DNA from 3 places in the Herbaspirillum lusitanum genome. Region 3 is predicted to be linked to each of the others. Evidence: predicted binding sites of a transcription regulator. Region 3 holds the regulator's gene; each other region holds the start of a gene.
The links. Region 3 encodes LexA, which represses DNA repair genes until DNA is damaged. Its sites were predicted from a motif close to ACTGTATNNNNATACAGT; they were not measured.
Positions count from the first base shown of each region.

Region 1: a site for LexA is predicted at 1,879-1,896, ahead of recA (recombinase RecA). Genes of this name have one in related genera too.
Region 2: a site for LexA is predicted at 3,212-3,229, ahead of imuA (translesion DNA synthesis-associated protein ImuA). Genes of this name have one in related genera too.

Region 1 covers NZ_QXFG01000005.1:251,902-257,108, reverse strand. The annotation lists gene recX (recombination regulator RecX) at 197-667, opposite strand; gene recA (recombinase RecA) at 724-1,824, opposite strand; gene DXT88_RS05350 (tetratricopeptide repeat protein) at 2,235-3,866, shown strand; gene DXT88_RS05345 (sensor histidine kinase) at 3,870-4,475, shown strand; gene DXT88_RS05340 (aliphatic sulfonate ABC transporter substrate-binding protein) at 4,657-5,207, shown strand, end outside.
Region 2 covers NZ_QXFG01000005.1:597,836-603,042, forward strand. The annotation lists gene DXT88_RS06905 (methyl-accepting chemotaxis protein) at 1-867, shown strand, start outside; gene DXT88_RS06910 (LysR family transcriptional regulator) at 1,001-1,882, opposite strand; gene DXT88_RS06915 (MBL fold metallo-hydrolase) at 2,061-3,071, shown strand; gene imuA (translesion DNA synthesis-associated protein ImuA) at 3,234-3,935, shown strand; gene DXT88_RS06925 (Y-family DNA polymerase) at 3,865-5,207, shown strand, end outside.
Region 3 covers NZ_QXFG01000008.1:189,828-195,034, reverse strand. The annotation lists gene DXT88_RS09365 (replicative DNA helicase) at 1-413, opposite strand, end outside; gene rplI (50S ribosomal protein L9) at 595-1,047, opposite strand; gene rpsR (30S ribosomal protein S18) at 1,074-1,358, opposite strand; gene priB (primosomal replication protein N) at 1,392-1,685, opposite strand; gene rpsF (30S ribosomal protein S6) at 1,718-2,086, opposite strand; gene lexA (transcriptional repressor LexA) at 2,338-2,988, shown strand; gene DXT88_RS09335 (tetratricopeptide repeat protein) at 3,173-5,140, shown strand.

The sequences.
Region 1 (5,207 bases), on a different contig from region 3:
GCGTGTCGTCATCGCAAAGATTGCCATGACAGCCGCTAATGCGGCGCAGCAAAAACCCGGAGATTTTAGCACATCTGGCCCCGCCTCGGCAGCGGGATGGGCTTATGGAGACTATTTTTGAGGGATTGGCGTGCGGACAAAAATCCCGGCTGCGCTGTACGTAATGAGGAGAAATCGCAATTAATCTACCGATCGATCAATCAAAATCGTCGTGCTCGCCATCACTCCAGGCGGTTTTGACCGCGGCCTGAATTGCCCGATGCGAAAATCCGCGCTGCTGCAGAAACCGCATGCACTTGGCGCGCGCCATGCCGTCGGCCGGCGCTTCGTCGAACTTGCGCCGCAAGACCTCGCGCGCCCGTTCGTTTTCACCTTGGGTCAGGCCGATTTTGGCGTCGCCCAGCGCTTCGCCGGTGATACCGTGGCTTTTCAATTCGGAAAGGATGCGATTGTTGCCGTAACGACCGACGCGACGATTCACCAATGATTCGGAAAAACGTTCTTGGGAAAGGAATTTGGACTCTTGCAGCCAGTTGAGCAGGGCTTCGATATCGTCGCCATCTTGCGCGTAAGGGGTTAACTTACGCGCAAGTTCCAGACGACTATGCTCACGTGAAGAGAGATATTTGAGCGCTCGCGCCTTCAGGCTGATTTGCGGCCTGGGCATCGGTCACACCGTCGCGATCGTTGCGACCGACAAGACGCGAGCGAAGTACAACGGCATCAGGATTCTTCTGCTGCTACGTTCTTTGCAGAACCTTTGCCAGTCGGTGCCGGTGTTGCAGCAGCACCAGCGCCACTTGCAGCCAACTCAGGAACGCCGAGGGAAGCACGTACCTTGTTTTCGATTTCGCGCGCCAGTTCCGGACGTTCTTTCAGGAAATTGCGTGCATTGTCCTTGCCTTGGCCGATACGTTCGCCGTTATAGCTGTACCAGGCGCCGGACTTTTCCACGATCTTGGCGTCAGAGCCCAGATCGAGGATTTCACCTTCGCGCGATGTGCCTTCGCCATAAAGAATATCGAAGTGGGCTTCGCGGAATGGCGGCGCCACCTTGTTCTTGACGACCTTGACCTTGGTTTCGCTGCCGATGACTTCGTCGCCGGACTTGATCGAACCGGTGCGGCGGATATCCAGGCGCACAGAGGCGTAAAACTTGAGCGCATTGCCACCGGTGGTCGTTTCGGGATTACCGAACATGACGCCGATCTTCATGCGGATCTGATTGATGAAGATCACGGTGGTGCTGGTGCGGTTGATGCTGCCGGTCAGCTTGCGCAGCGCTTGCGACATCAGGCGTGCCTGCAGGCCCGGCAGGGAGTCGCCCATGTCGCCTTCGATTTCGGCGCGCGGCGTCAATGCGGCGACCGAGTCGATGACGATCAGGTCAACGCCGCCGGAACGTACCAGCGCGTCGGTGATTTCCAGCGCTTGTTCGCCGGTGTCGGGTTGCGAAATCAGCAGATCGGACAGATTGACGCCCAGCTTCTGCGCGTAGGTCACGTCCAATGCGTGTTCCGCGTCGATGAAGGCGCAGGTGCCGCCGATCTTTTGCATTTCAGCAATGGCTTGCAGCGTCAGCGTCGTCTTACCCGAGGATTCCGGACCGTAGATTTCGATCACGCGGCCGCGCGGCAGACCGCCGACGCCCAACGCGATGTCCAGGCCGAGGGAACCGGTCGAGACGACCTGGATTTCCTCGAGGACCGCGCCGTCTTCCATGCGCATGACCGAGCCCTTGCCGAATTGCTTCTCGATCTGAGCAAGGGCTGCGGCCAGCGCTTTGCCCTTCTCAGTATTGTTCGCGGATTTTTTATCGTCCATAGGGTTCTTTCAACAAAGTGTTCGTTCGGATCAGTCAGAGATCAACTAAGCAGCACTGTATAAAAAAACAGTTGTTTGTGCAAGTTCTTTTTCTGCTGTTGCAATCTGGAATAGCGGAATGGGCCGAAATGGCCCGGCAGCACAAGGAATACGGTTGCAGACAAAAAATCTTCGATAGTCTGTTAGTATGCCGCCGATCCCCGATTGCCGAAATTCCGATTATAACGGTCCCGCCGGTACGGTTCATGCGTGCACAACGTCGGCTCCCGACCTTTCGAGAGCGACGGCTGTAGCGTCTTTCAGCGATAATGCAAATGATTTCAAGGAATATCCTAGATTTATTACGGATATTCGACGTATTTGATATACATTTCTAGCCAGTAATATTACGAGTTTTCTGCTTTCCCCCTATGACCCTGGTTCCATTCAGCCGCATTTCCAGCCTGCGCTCGCTCATCATTGACGACATGCCGGCCATGCGCCAAAACATTCGCATGCATCTGGGCCAGCTCGGCATTACCAAAGTCGACCAGGCCGGCACGCCCGACGAAGCGATTCGCGCCGTCCAGGGGGGCAGCACCTATGACCTCATCGTCTGCGACTACAACCTGAACAAGGAAACCAACGGTCAGCAGCTGCTGGAATTTTTCCGCACCCAGCACATGTTGTCGCCCACCACCATGTTCATCATGGTCACGGCCGAAAGCGGCTACAACCTGGTCGCCAGCGCCGCCGAGTTCCAGCCCGACGCCTACATGCTCAAGCCGCTGACGGCATCCAAGCTGGCCGATCGCATCGACCGCCTGTTGGAAAAACAGAACGCGCTGCTGCCGATCAATGAAAAGCTCAAGCGCAAGGACCAGGCCGGCGCCATCGTCGAATGCGACAACGTGGTGAAGGTCGCACCCAAATGGATCGTCGACATCCTCAAGATCAAGGGCAGCCTGCTGGTCGAATTGCGCCGCATCGAAGAGGCGCGCGCGGTCTACGCGCAAGCGCTGGAAATGCGCGACGACCAGGTATGGGCCAAGGTCGGCATGGCGCGCTGCAATATCGTGGCCGGCCAATACGACGACGCCAAGGTGCTGGTGCAAGCTGTACTCGCACAAAATTCGCAATATATTGAAGCCTATGACTTGCTGGCGCAGATCGAAGACGCGCAAGGCAATCAGCAACAGGCGCTGGACGCTCTCGCCCGCTCTTCCGAAATCATCCCGTCGGCGCGCCGCAGCCGCCTGGTCGGTGATGCCGCCTATCGCGTCGGCGACCTGGACCAGGCCAAGGAAGCGTTCGACAAGGTGCTCAAGCACACCAAGGGTTCGCTGACCGCGCAGCCGGGCGACCTGCTGACGTTGGCGCAGGTGCATGTCGACACCGGCGACGGTGATGCTGCGCTGGCGCTGCTGGCCAATGCACCCAAGCGTTATGCTGAATCGAAGATGTTCATCTCGACGCAATCGGCCGTGGCGGCGCAGGCGTATGTCCAGCTGGGCGACATGATTTCCGCCGAGATGGCGTTCGAAGCGGCGCGCAACGCCGCCGAAGGTACGCCGTCGGAAATGGGGACGCTCGCGCTGGCCAAGGCGGCTTTCTCGGTCGGCCGTGACGAAGAAGGCGCGCAGCTGATTTCGCAGGCGGTGAAGTCCGACCACGAAAACAAGACGCTGCTGACACTGGCGCGCAAGGTGCTGGCCGATTGCGGCAAGGAAAGCATGACCGACGAACTGGTCGACGGCGCCGTCAAGCAGTGCATGGGCATCATCGCCGAAGCCAATACGCTGATGCGCAGCGCCAAGCCGGACGAATCGCTGGCCAAACTGGAAGAAGCATTGCACAGCATGCCGGAAAACACCGGCGTGCTGATGGCGGCAGCCCAGCTGCATCTGTTGTGGATGAGCCAGCGCGGCATCAACCAGGACTACGTCAAGCGCGTCAACCGCTACCTCAATACGCTGGACCGCCTGATCCCGGGCAACGACCGTGTCAGCAAGATGCATAAATTCCTGCGAGACGCGGTCGCCAAAGCGGCGCAGAAGAGCTGATCCATGGACGCAAAACTGGCCGCCATCATTGTTCACGACATCAAGAATTCGCTCGGCGTACTGGAGGGTGAGTTGCGCGTGCTTGCCGCCGAGTCGCCCGACGAACGCGCCGGCCATGCGCACCTGACCTGCCTCACGCTGCAGGAAAAGCTGATCGGCTTCCTGACGCTGTATAAAGCATCCTCGCAAGGACTGACGGCGCAGATCGAAGCATTGTCGCCGCAGGATTTCCTCGAAGGCCTGCGGCGCCACCTGACCATCGGCCAATCCGGCCTCGAGGTTTCGATCAACAGCGAAGGCATGCCGCTGATTGCCTTCTTCGATGAAAACCTGGTCGGCCTGGCGCTCGAAGCGGCGTTGCAGAACGCCACGCGCTTTGCCCGCTCGCATATCGAACTGGCCTGCCGCAAGGATGGCAACGGCGTGGTCTTCAGCATCCGCGATGACGGCCCCGGCATCGGCACGCACGAAGTCAAACCGTCCACCGGTCTCGGCATGGATTTGTGCCAGGCGATCGCCGCCGCCCACCAAAAAGGCGACAAGAAAGGCGAAGCGCTGCTGGCCAACCACCCCGACGGCGGCGCCCAGTTCGAGCTGCATTTGCCCTGATTTTTCCCCGACTTTTCCCCGATCCTTTCCTTGCCCGGCATGCGTTGAGCGCATAAGCAAGCGCGAAAAAAATCGTTCTTTTCCCCGGACTTCGTCCGTAAAGTCATCCCGACAGGGACAGGCCGGCCTCGTCTACACGTACACGATGCAGCCTGACAGACTCGAACAAGAAAAGGACATCATGCAACGCCGCCACTTCCTCCAGTTGAGCACTGCCAGTGCAGCAACCTTCGGCTCCGCCGCTTTGGGCCTGCCGCTGACCGGCCGCGCCGCCGACGCGCCCAAGACCATCCGCCTCGACTACGCGACGTATTCGCCACCCAGCCTGGTGCTGAAGAAATTCGGCTGGCTGGAAGAAGACCTGAAGTCCTCCGGCGGCTCGGTCAAATGGGTGCTGAGCCAGGGCAGCAATCGCGCGCTCGAATACCTCAACAGCGATAGCGTCGACTTCGGCAGCACTGCCGGCCTGGCCGCCCTGCTGGCACGCGCCAACGGCAATCCGGCCAAGGCCGTGTATGTGTTTTCGCGCCCGGAGTGGACCGCGCTGGCGGTGCAAAAAGATTCCACCATCAAATCGGTGAAGGAACTCAAGGGCAAGAAAATCGCCGCCACCAAAGGCACCGATCCCTACCTGTTCCTGCTGCGCGCGCTGCATGAAAACGGCCTGGCCAAGAGCGACGTAGAAATCCTCCACCTGCAACATCCCGACGGCCGCGTCGCGCTGGAACAGAA
Region 2 (5,207 bases), on a different contig from region 3:
TCATCCTTCAACAGATTCGTCGACAAGATCGAACATGTCCTGTTAGAGATTCGCGATTCCAGCCGCACCATTCATATGGCTTCGCGCGACATCGCAAGCGGAAATCTCGATCTGTCATCCCGGACCGAGGCCCAGGCCAGTTCCCTCGAGGAGACTGCGGCAGCCATGGAGCAGATTACCTCCAGTGTGCAAAACAACACCGACAATGCCATACAAGCGAATCGCCTGTCTGCTTCCGCATCCGACATCGCTGGCCGCGGCGGCGACATGGTGGAGCAGGTGGTGCAGGCGATGAATGCAATCAATTCGTCCTCCAGGAAGGTCGTGGAAATTATCAGCGTGATCGACGGGATTGCGTTTCAGACCAATATTCTTGCGCTCAATGCAGCGGTGGAAGCGGCACGGGCCGGGGAACAGGGCCGCGGCTTTGCCGTGGTCGCTGCGGAAGTTCGCTCGCTGGCGCAACGCTCCGCTGCCGCCGCCAAGGAGATCAAAGTCCTGATTTCCGATTCCGTGGAACAGGTACGGATTGGCGAGGAGAGCGTGGCCAAGACCGGAGCCACCATCAGGACGGTGGTGGAGAGCGTGAAAAAGGTGAGTGACGTGGTGGCAGAGATCACTTCGGCCAGCCTGGAGCAAAGTCGCGGGATCAGTCAAACCAACGAGGCGGTCGGTCAAATGGATCAAGTCACGCAACAGAATGCAGCCTTGGTCGAGGAAGCAGCCGCCAGCGCTCAGGAACTGCAGGAGCAAGCCTCCCGGCTGGCCAGCATTGTCGCGCAGTTCCGGTTGGGAGACGGACAGCCAGAGAATAAGAATAATTCGGTGTCGTTGCCGTATGCCATTCCTCTTGACGCGCTTGCTTGACGACAGGCATCACATCCCTGTCAGATTTTCTGTGGCTCCCTGGGCCTGTTGACGGATCTCGTGAGGGATCCGCCTAATCACAGGGCCGGATGAAACGAAACCAGGAGGGCGCAAAACGTCCATTCCCAGATGCTCACGGCAGTCCGGCAGACGCATCAAACGTCGCGTTGGCGAGATGCTTGACTGCAAGATCAACGAAGGCACGCAGGCGGTTCAGCCGCCTGAGGTCGCGATGGTAGCCCATCCAGATTTCGCGATGCGGCGGTTCCACCCCCAGTTCCAGCAGGCGGATGCCGTTGACCTGATCGCCAAGTGGGCGTGGCAGCACCGCAATGCCCATCCCCATCGCACACATCTGCGCTTTGATGCTCCGGTTATTCGATTGCAATACAACCCCGGCGTTCGGGAACATCTCCTTCAGCCATGCGGTATCCGGAAAAGTCCCGCTGAAGGTATCGGGGGTGATCAGGCGGATTCCGCTGCCGTCGCCTATGACCGGGTCGGGGCTGGCGGTGGCCACATAGACTCCATAGCGCATCCGGAGCAACCGCCTTTGCACGATATCCTGTTCCTCGAAGGGAACGATGCGGAATGCTATGTCGGCCTCGCGCTGGGCCAGGTTGAACAGACGCGTTCCGGTGAGCACCTCGATCTCGACCAAGGGATAGCTGGCCGCATATTCAGCCAGTACCGGCGGCAGTACATAGGCGCCGAACCAGTCGGCGGAGGTGATCCGCAAGATGCCGTCCAGCGTACGCTGCTTTCCGGCCAGCCGCCGCTCCATCGCCAGTGCTCCCTCCTCGATTTGCTCGGCCAGCGGCAGAACCCCCATGCCTTCTTCGGTCAGAACGAAGCCATCGGCCGTTCGTTGGAAAAGCATTTGGCCCGTGGCTTCCTCCAGGGCGCGCAACCGCCGCCCGATGGTTGGATGGCTGAGATGCAGTAAGCGCGCGGCAGCGCCGAGCGTGCCTGTACGCGCTACAGCCAGAAAGATCCTGACATCGCTCCACTCCATATGACCCCTAACAAAATTGAACGGATAGTGTTCATTATATTCAGTTGATGAACAATATCGAACTCTGCGAGACTACCCTTCGTTGCATGCTATACGGCTGGCTTCAGTCGCCAACCGGCGACTCGCGAAAGCACCGTTAATGGTTTGCGTTGCCTCTAAATTCAACAAAAGGACACTCATGAAATACCAACATTCACTCGCATCGCCTCGGTCGCTTGCCCTGTACATCTTGCTTGCCATGTGCCTGCTACTGCAAGGTGCGGTGCACGCGGCTGCCCCTTTTGCAGGCACGTCGGCGCCGGGGTTCTACCGTTTCATGCTGGGCGGGTTCGAGATCACCGCGCTCAATGACGGCACGCTGGAATTGCCGGTCGATCAGTTCCTCACCAACATCACTCCCCAAAAAACCAACGAAGTGCTGGCAGCGCACTATTTGGAGAGCCCGCTTGAAACCTCCTATAACGCTTTCCTGATTAATACGGGGGGCAAACTCATCCTGATCGACACCGGCGCCGGCAATATCTTCGGCCCGCGCCTCGGCAAGCTGGCGGCAAACATGAGCGCCTCCGGCTACACCCCGTCTCAAGTGGACGAGATCTACATCACGCACATGCACGCCGACCATATTGGCGGGCTGACGACGGATGGAAAGATGAATTTTTCCAATGCGATCATCCGCGCCAATCGCACGGAGCTCGACTACTGGCTGAGCGAAGCGAGCATGGCCAAGGCGCCCGGGGGCAATCGCGGCGACCAGAAAGGCACCTACCGCCGCGCCATGACAATCATGGCCCCCTACATCAAGGCTGGCCGGATACGTCCGTTTGACGGCGAGGAAGAACTGACTCCCGGTATCCGTGCGTATCAAAGTGCCGGACATACACCAGGGCACGTGGGCTACATGATCGAGAGCCAGGGAAATCGGTTGATGGTGGTGGGCGACATCATCCATGTCGCGGCCATTCAATTTCAGGATCCGACGGTCTCCGTTGCGTTCGACAGCGATAGCAAACAAGCCGAAAAGGAGCGCATTAAGGAATTCACCAGCATCGCGGATGGCAAGATCTTGTTCGCCGCCGCTCACGTTCCTTTTCCCGGGCTGGGTCGGCTGCGGGCGAAACAACATGGCTTCCAGTGGTTTCCCGTCAATTACTCGGCGGGGAGTAACAATGTCACCAGCCTCAAGTAACCACCTTTCAAGGTCAATATTGAATCGTTTCCCCGTTTAGAACCAATGCACTCAGTGCTGCTGAATGCCGGTTTCTAGCCGTTCATAGATATTCAAATTTCCCAGTCTTCGATTTTTGACTAGCCACCCAAGTCATTTATACTGTATATTTGTACAGTATAAATGACCATGTCCACTCCTTCGCCGCAAAGCATACACAGCGGGCTCTGGCTTGCCTCTCAGTTGGCGCTTGGCGGTGCGCGCTGCATCGACACCGGCTTCGCAGCTTTGTCGAAAGAGCTGCCGGGACGCGGTTGGCCGACCGGTGCATTGATCGATTTATTGTTGCAACAACCCGGTGTGGGCGAGTTACGTTTGCTGGGACCGGCGCTGCAAGCGCTGGCGCCGCATCGTATTGCGCTGGTGCAGACGCCGCATGCTCCCCAGATCATTGGCTGGCATCAGAATGGTGTGGACGCCTCGCGGTTGCTATCGGTGCGCACTGCCACGAGTGCCGATGCCGCCTGGGCTGCGGAACAGATATTGAAATCCGATAGCTGTGCCGCGCTGCTGCTTTGGCAACGCCATCTGCGCAAAGACAGTTTGCGGCGTCTGCATCTGGCGGCGCAAAGCGGCAATACGCTCTTTGTCATGTTGCGGCCTCTCAGTTGCGCGCAGGATGCGTCGCCTGCGGCCTTGCGGCTGTCATTGACGCCGGCCGCCGGCGGCATTGATATCGGCTTCATCAAGCGACGCGGGCCGCAACGCGATGAACCTTTATTTATTTCCTTGCCTTCTCTGAATCTTTTGCATCATGCGCCTGTGGATCGCCGTACACCTGCCCCTGCTGCCGTTGGAAGTGTTTTATCCGAACTGGTTGGGTAACACTGCCGCCGTCGTACTGGAACACGCGCGCGTTATGGCGGCCTCGTCGTCTGCCCAGGATGCCGGAGTGCGCCATGGCATGCGTCGCGGCGGCGTGCTGGCCTTGCTGCCGCAGGCACCGATGCATGACCGTGCACCTGAGCGCGAAGCGCAGACGCTGTTCGGCGCTGCGACCGCTTTGCTGCAATACACGCCGCAGGCCAGTTTCAGCGATGACGCAACGGTCCTGCTCGATATCGGCGCGAGTCTGCGCCTGTTCGGCGGCATTCGGATGCTATGCCAGCGTGTGCGTTGCACCATGCACCGGCTCGGTCTGACGGCCATCATCAGTTGCGCGCCGACTGCTGCGGGTGCCGCCTTGCTGGCTCGGCATGGCGGTGTCAGGATAATGAAGAAAGAACGTCTGCATCAATGCCTCGACCGGCTTCCGGTCAGCGCCTTGCTCACTGTGGCGCCCTATCTCGACTGGCTTGAAGGCATCGGCTGCCGTACCTTGTCCGATCTGCGCCGTTTGCCGCGCGCCGGCTTGCAACGACGCGGCCACACCCACATGCTCGATACGCTTGATTGCGCCTACGGTAATGCACCGGAGTTGCATGCCTGGATCGAGATGCCGCCGACTTTCCGGCAACGTATCGAACTAAACGAACGCATTGAACATGCCGACGCTGCACTGCATACCGTGCAAGCGCTACTGGCCCAGCTATGCGGATGGCTGAGCGCTCGCCAGTTGGCGGTCAAGCAGGTGCACGTGCAACTGGAGCACGAACGGGGCCGCCAGGCCGTCGCGCCTACTGCAATTCAGCTCGCCCTGGCCGAATCGACCTGGCAAGACAGCCACTTGATCCGCCTGTTAAAAGAACGGCTGGCGCATCTTGAAATCAGCGCGCCCATTATCGCCGTCGTGCTGGAAGCCGCCGAAACCGAGCCCATGGCGCCGGCCAGCGACAAGCTGTTTCCCGAACCGGGCGGTTCGCCGGCAGACTACAAGCGCCTGCTCGAATTGCTGGTCGCTCGGCTGGGTGCGGATAAGGTGCTGCAAGCCTCGCCGCTGGCGGATTATCGGCCAGAACAAGCCAATCGCTGGGTGCCGGTCATGGCGACGGCCACATCGCTGGACCACCGTCCCTTGCCGCCGCGCCCGACCTGGCTGCTGGAGCAACCTGTCGTGCTGCCCCTACGTGCACATCGTCCTTATTACGGCGCACGCCTGCGCCCGGTCTCGCCACCCGAACGCATCGAGGCGGGCTGGTGGAACGGCCTGCTGGTGAC
Region 3 (5,207 bases):
TGCGGATGGAAAGCATCGCCTGAAATCTCATCCGACACCGTGATCAGCTTGCGCAGGATGCCGCGGTCGCGCACGATCTCTGCATAGCGGCGGATATTCGCCGCCGACGGCGTATTTTGCGCCAGCGCGTTGAGATAGCTCAGGCCGCCCACCTCTTCGGCCTTGCCGCTGGTGGACATCGCTTCATAGACCGTGATCACGTCGGCCGGCTTGCTTTCGTTGATCAGCTTGACGATGTGCTGGAAGATGATGCGGTGATCGTAGCGATAGAAATCTTCTGCGCTGACAAAGTCGGCAATACGATCCCACGCGGCGTTGTCGAGCAGCAAACCGCCAAGGACGGATTGTTCGGCTTCGATGGAGTGCGGCGGGACGCGCAGGGATTCTAGTTGCGGATCGGGAGATGCGTTCATGGCGCGCATTATACCTGCTAAGAGTAGTCGCTTCAGGTGCGGTGGCGAATTAGCCGGCGGTTTTACAAACTACGATCAGACTTGCGCCGGTCCCGGCATGACGCAACAAGACCGACAAAATAAAAAAGCCAGGCGAACCCGGCTTCTTTATCAAAACAGATGGAACGATCGGCGTAATGAATTACGCGTGATCGCCCGTAACAGCAACAGTCACGTCAACCACGACGTCGGTGTGCAGAGCCACCGAAACAGCGTGATCGCCAACGATCTTCAGAGGACCTTGCGGCAGGCGAACTTGCGCCTTTTCGACCGGGAAACCTTGCTTTGTCAGCGCATCAGCGATGTCAAAGTTGGTCACGGAACCGAACAGACGACCGTCAACGCCGGACTTCTGGGTGATCTTGACTGTCAGGCCGGCCAGCTTTTCGCCTTGGGCTTGTGCAGCTGCCAGCTTTTCAGCGGCGGCCTTTTCCAGCTCGGCGCGCTTCGCTTCGAATTCGGCGATGGCGGCTGCTGTGGCGCGGCGCGCCATGCGTTGCGGGATCAGGAAGTTACGTGCGTAACCGTCCTTGACGCGGACGACTTCGCCCAGACCACCGAGATTAACGACTTTTTCCAACAGAATGACTTGCATGTTTTTCTCCTATATCTCGTCGTCAATTACGCGTTGTGCAGATCTGTGTATGGCAGCAACGCGAGGTAGCGTGCGCGCTTGATCGCGGTGTCAACTTGACGCTGATAGTGTGCCTTGGTGCCGGTCAGACGTGCTGGCATGATCTTGCCGTTTTCTTGCACGAAATCCTTCAGGGTGTCGACGTCTTTGTAATCGACTTGCTCAACACCTGCTGCGGTGAAACGGCAGAATTTTTTACGCTTGAACAGCGGGTTTTGCTGTTGACGTTTTTGCTTCAACTTGCTTTTATCGAACTTTTTACCGAATGCCATTTTGCGGCTCCTGATATCTAAAATTGAGTGGTTCTAAACTACAGATTCAAAATCAACGATGTGAAACACGATGCTTTTGCTATTGCGATTCCTGCGCGCCATGAAACCGGTGAACTTGAACATCTCGCCGAGACCGGCCCGGTTAAGCCGACCTGAAATTTCGCCTGCAGCGAATGCAGTGATTTCAAACTCGACCAACCTCTTGATGCCCGCTTCCGTCTGTTCCGATTGGTGCTGCAACTTCGCAGTCACTACCGGAATGCCTGCCGGGGTGTAACGTATGACGTCACGCTCGGCGATACTGGCGACAAACTGAAAGTGATTCACGCTCCCTGGTGCTTTTCTCGCAATGTCAGCAATTAAGCCGCTGGTGCTTCTGCGCGATTGCTCTTTACTGCGTCTTCCTTCTGGACAGCCTTCAGGATTGGCGAAGGACCGGTTTCGGCCTTCTTCATCTTGACTGTCAGGTGACGCAACACTGCATCGTTGAACTTGAAGCCGGTTTCGATTTCGGCCAGAGTTTCGCCGTCAACTTCGATATTCAGGCAAACATAGTGTGCTTTTGCCAGTTTTTGGATTTGGTACGCCAATTGACGGCGGCCCCAATCTTCGACACGGTGAATCTTGCCGCCGCGTGCAGTAACGATGCCCTTGTAACGCTCGATCATCGCTGGAACTTGCTCGCTTTGGTCCGGATGGACGATAAATACGATTTCATAATGACGCATGTAGACTCCTTTATGGACTGATTAACAAATCGCCCACCTCGGCGTCAAGACGAGTGTGGGAAGAGGAAAGCCCGCAATCATATACCAGAATGCCAAAAACCTCAATGCTTTCAGGCATTTGCCGTGGAACGGCGCCCACAGAGCAAAAATTGCCGATGACATGATTTCAATATTGCAGATTGACACTGCTTTATAACTGTATAAAAATACAGACTGTTTATGCAACCAGCATAACTTCCCCGAAAGTCGACATGCTCAAACTGACCGCTCGCCAGGAACAGATCCTGAATCTGATCAAAGACGCCATCGAAAACACCGGCTTCCCGCCGACGCGCGCAGAAATCGCCAATGAGCTCGGCTTCCGCTCGGCCAACGCCGCCGAAGAACACTTGCAGGCGCTGGCCCGCAAAGGCGCCATTGAAATTTCTCCCGGCACCTCGCGCGGCATCCGCCTGCGAGACGGATCGGCGGGCAACCCGGGTCGTCAGATGGCCCTCCCGCACCCTGCCCTGATGCAGTTGTCGCTACCGCTGGTCGGCCGCGTCGCCGCCGGCTCGCCGATCCTGGCGCAGGAGCATATCGAAACCAATTACACCGTCGACCCGGCGCTGTTCTCGGCAAAACCCGACTATCTGCTGAAGGTGCGCGGCATGTCGATGCGCGACGCCGGCATCCTGGACGGTGATTTGCTGGCGGTAAAGAAAGCCGATCAGGCCCGCAACGGCCAGATCGTCGTGGCGCGAATCGGCGACGACGTCACGGTCAAGCGCTATCGCAAGACCGGCTCGCTGATTGAACTGCTGCCTGAAAATCCCGACTTCAAGGTGATCAAGGTCTCTTCCGAAGAAGAAAATTTTGCCTTGGAAGGCTTGGCGGTAGGTTTATTGCGTAGCTGGAACTGATTCCGTTTCAGACCCTGCTCGAACTAAAGCTCGCTAAATCGCGGGCTTTTTTTACGTCTGTTTGCCAGATCGAAACCAGAATTGCATCATATGATACGCATAGCTTATTGCGACCGGCAAAGCAAGGCAGATGGCGCCCTTCCTTTGCACGGCAGCACAATCATTCAATCCGGTAAGGAATCACATGTCAACGCGTAGCAGCAACAAGCCCGCCAACAAGAGCGCTCAACCCAACGTCAAAGATCTCCTGGCTGTAAGAGAATGCCTGAGCTTGCTGGACGATCACAAGGTCGACGAGGCAAAAGTACTGTGCGCCCAAGTACTCAAGCGCGCGCCGAACCTGGTCTATGCTAACCATGCCTGGGGCTTAATCGCGATGCATAAAAATGACTATGTCACGGCAGAGGTCGCCCTGCGCAAAGCCGTGGCGGCAGATCCGGCAAATTCCGAGTACGTTGCCAACTTGGCCACCGCCGTTCTTAACCAGGATAGGATCGAGGATTCCATCGCGCTGTACGAGGAAGCCATCAAGCTTAACAGCGAAAACAAAGATGCGCGCATTGGCCTAGCCAATGCCTTGCACGAAAAGAACGATCCGGATGCCTCAATCGCCTATTTCGAGGACGCCGTCAAACGCAATCCCGATGCGCCCGGCCCGCTGTCTCACTTGGGCAAGGCCTTGATCGATGCAAAGCAATACAAAGAGGCCGTCGGCGTTCTGTTCAAGTCCTTGCAACTGCAAATCAATTTTGCTCCGGCACACACTAATCTGGGCATTGCCTTTCAGGAAATGGACATGCTCAAGGATGCTCTGGAATGCCACAAGACCTCCCTGCTGCTGGACCCGACCGACATCTACGCGCAAAACAAGATAGCCGACACGTACATCAAGCAAAAAGACTACGACAAAGCTAACGAACACTATCAGCGCGTCCTTGAGCTTGCCCCCAAGGATCCGAACAGCTATACCAAACTCGCATCGAGCCTGTTTACCTATCAGGATCGCTATGAAGAGGCTATGGCATTGTTCCATCAAGCACTTGAGGTCGACCCAAAGCATCCGGTGACGCTCAATAATATCGGCGCGACGATGTATGACTACGGCGAAACGGTGTCATCCTTGCAATATTTCAAGGATGCGCTCGCACTCAAGCCCAACTATCTGACTGCCCAACACAATCTTGCTCTCGGGCAATTACTGGCCGGCGATCTGAAGGATGGCTGGGCCAATCATGAGAGTCGCCTGGAAGTCAAAGAGCGTCGCTACGTCTATAAATTGATTCACAAGCTGTTCGGACTGATCCCGAAATGGGACGGCAAGTCCTCGCTGACAGGCAAATACATCTTGCTGATGCATGAACAAGGCTTCGGTGACAGCATTCAGTTCGTACGCTACGTCCACAAGCTGCTGGAGCAAGGCGCCCGCGTGGCGCTGCATGTCAAGGATCCGCTTGCCCGCCTGTTCCGCAGCGTGTCCGATCAGGTGACGCTGGTGCGCGAGAACGACCCGCTGCCCAAATGCGACTGTGCTTACGTGCTGATGAGCCTGCCGCACGCGCTAGGTACCGATCGCATCGAAGACATCCCGTCTTACCCGTTCTATTTGTCCGCCGATCCGCAAGACATCAAGAGCTGGAAAAACAAGATGGACATGCTCGCCGGAAACACCAACGATCTGCGCGTCGGCTTCGTCTGGGCAGGCAACCCGGAGCACGGCAACGACCGGAAACGTTCGATCCCGCTTGAGACCTTTGCCCCGTTATTTAATACACCTGGCGTCCAGTTTTTCTCCATCCAGAAAGGACTGGCCACGCCTGAGTTGGCCAAGCTTCCTCAAGGACTGCCTGTATACAATATAGGCGACGCCTTTAACGACTTTGCCGATACGGCTGCGGCCATGGCCAATCTGGACCTGATTATCAGTGTCGACACCTCGGTAGTTCATTTGGCCGGCGCGCTCGGCCGGCCCACCTGGACGTTGCTCGCCCACACGCCGGACTGGCGCTGGCTAAACGACCGGGAAGACTCGCCTTGGTATCCGAGCATGCGCCTGTTCCGCCAACAAACCCGCAGCGACTGGCCGACCGTTATTAATAAAGTGGCTTTGGAGCTAGCAATCTTGGCGCAAGAAAACAAGAAAAGCATCGCCTAATCAACGACTTGCCGCATCCATTCGATACGGCAAGTCTCGGAAGACACCTCTCAACAGTCCAGCACAA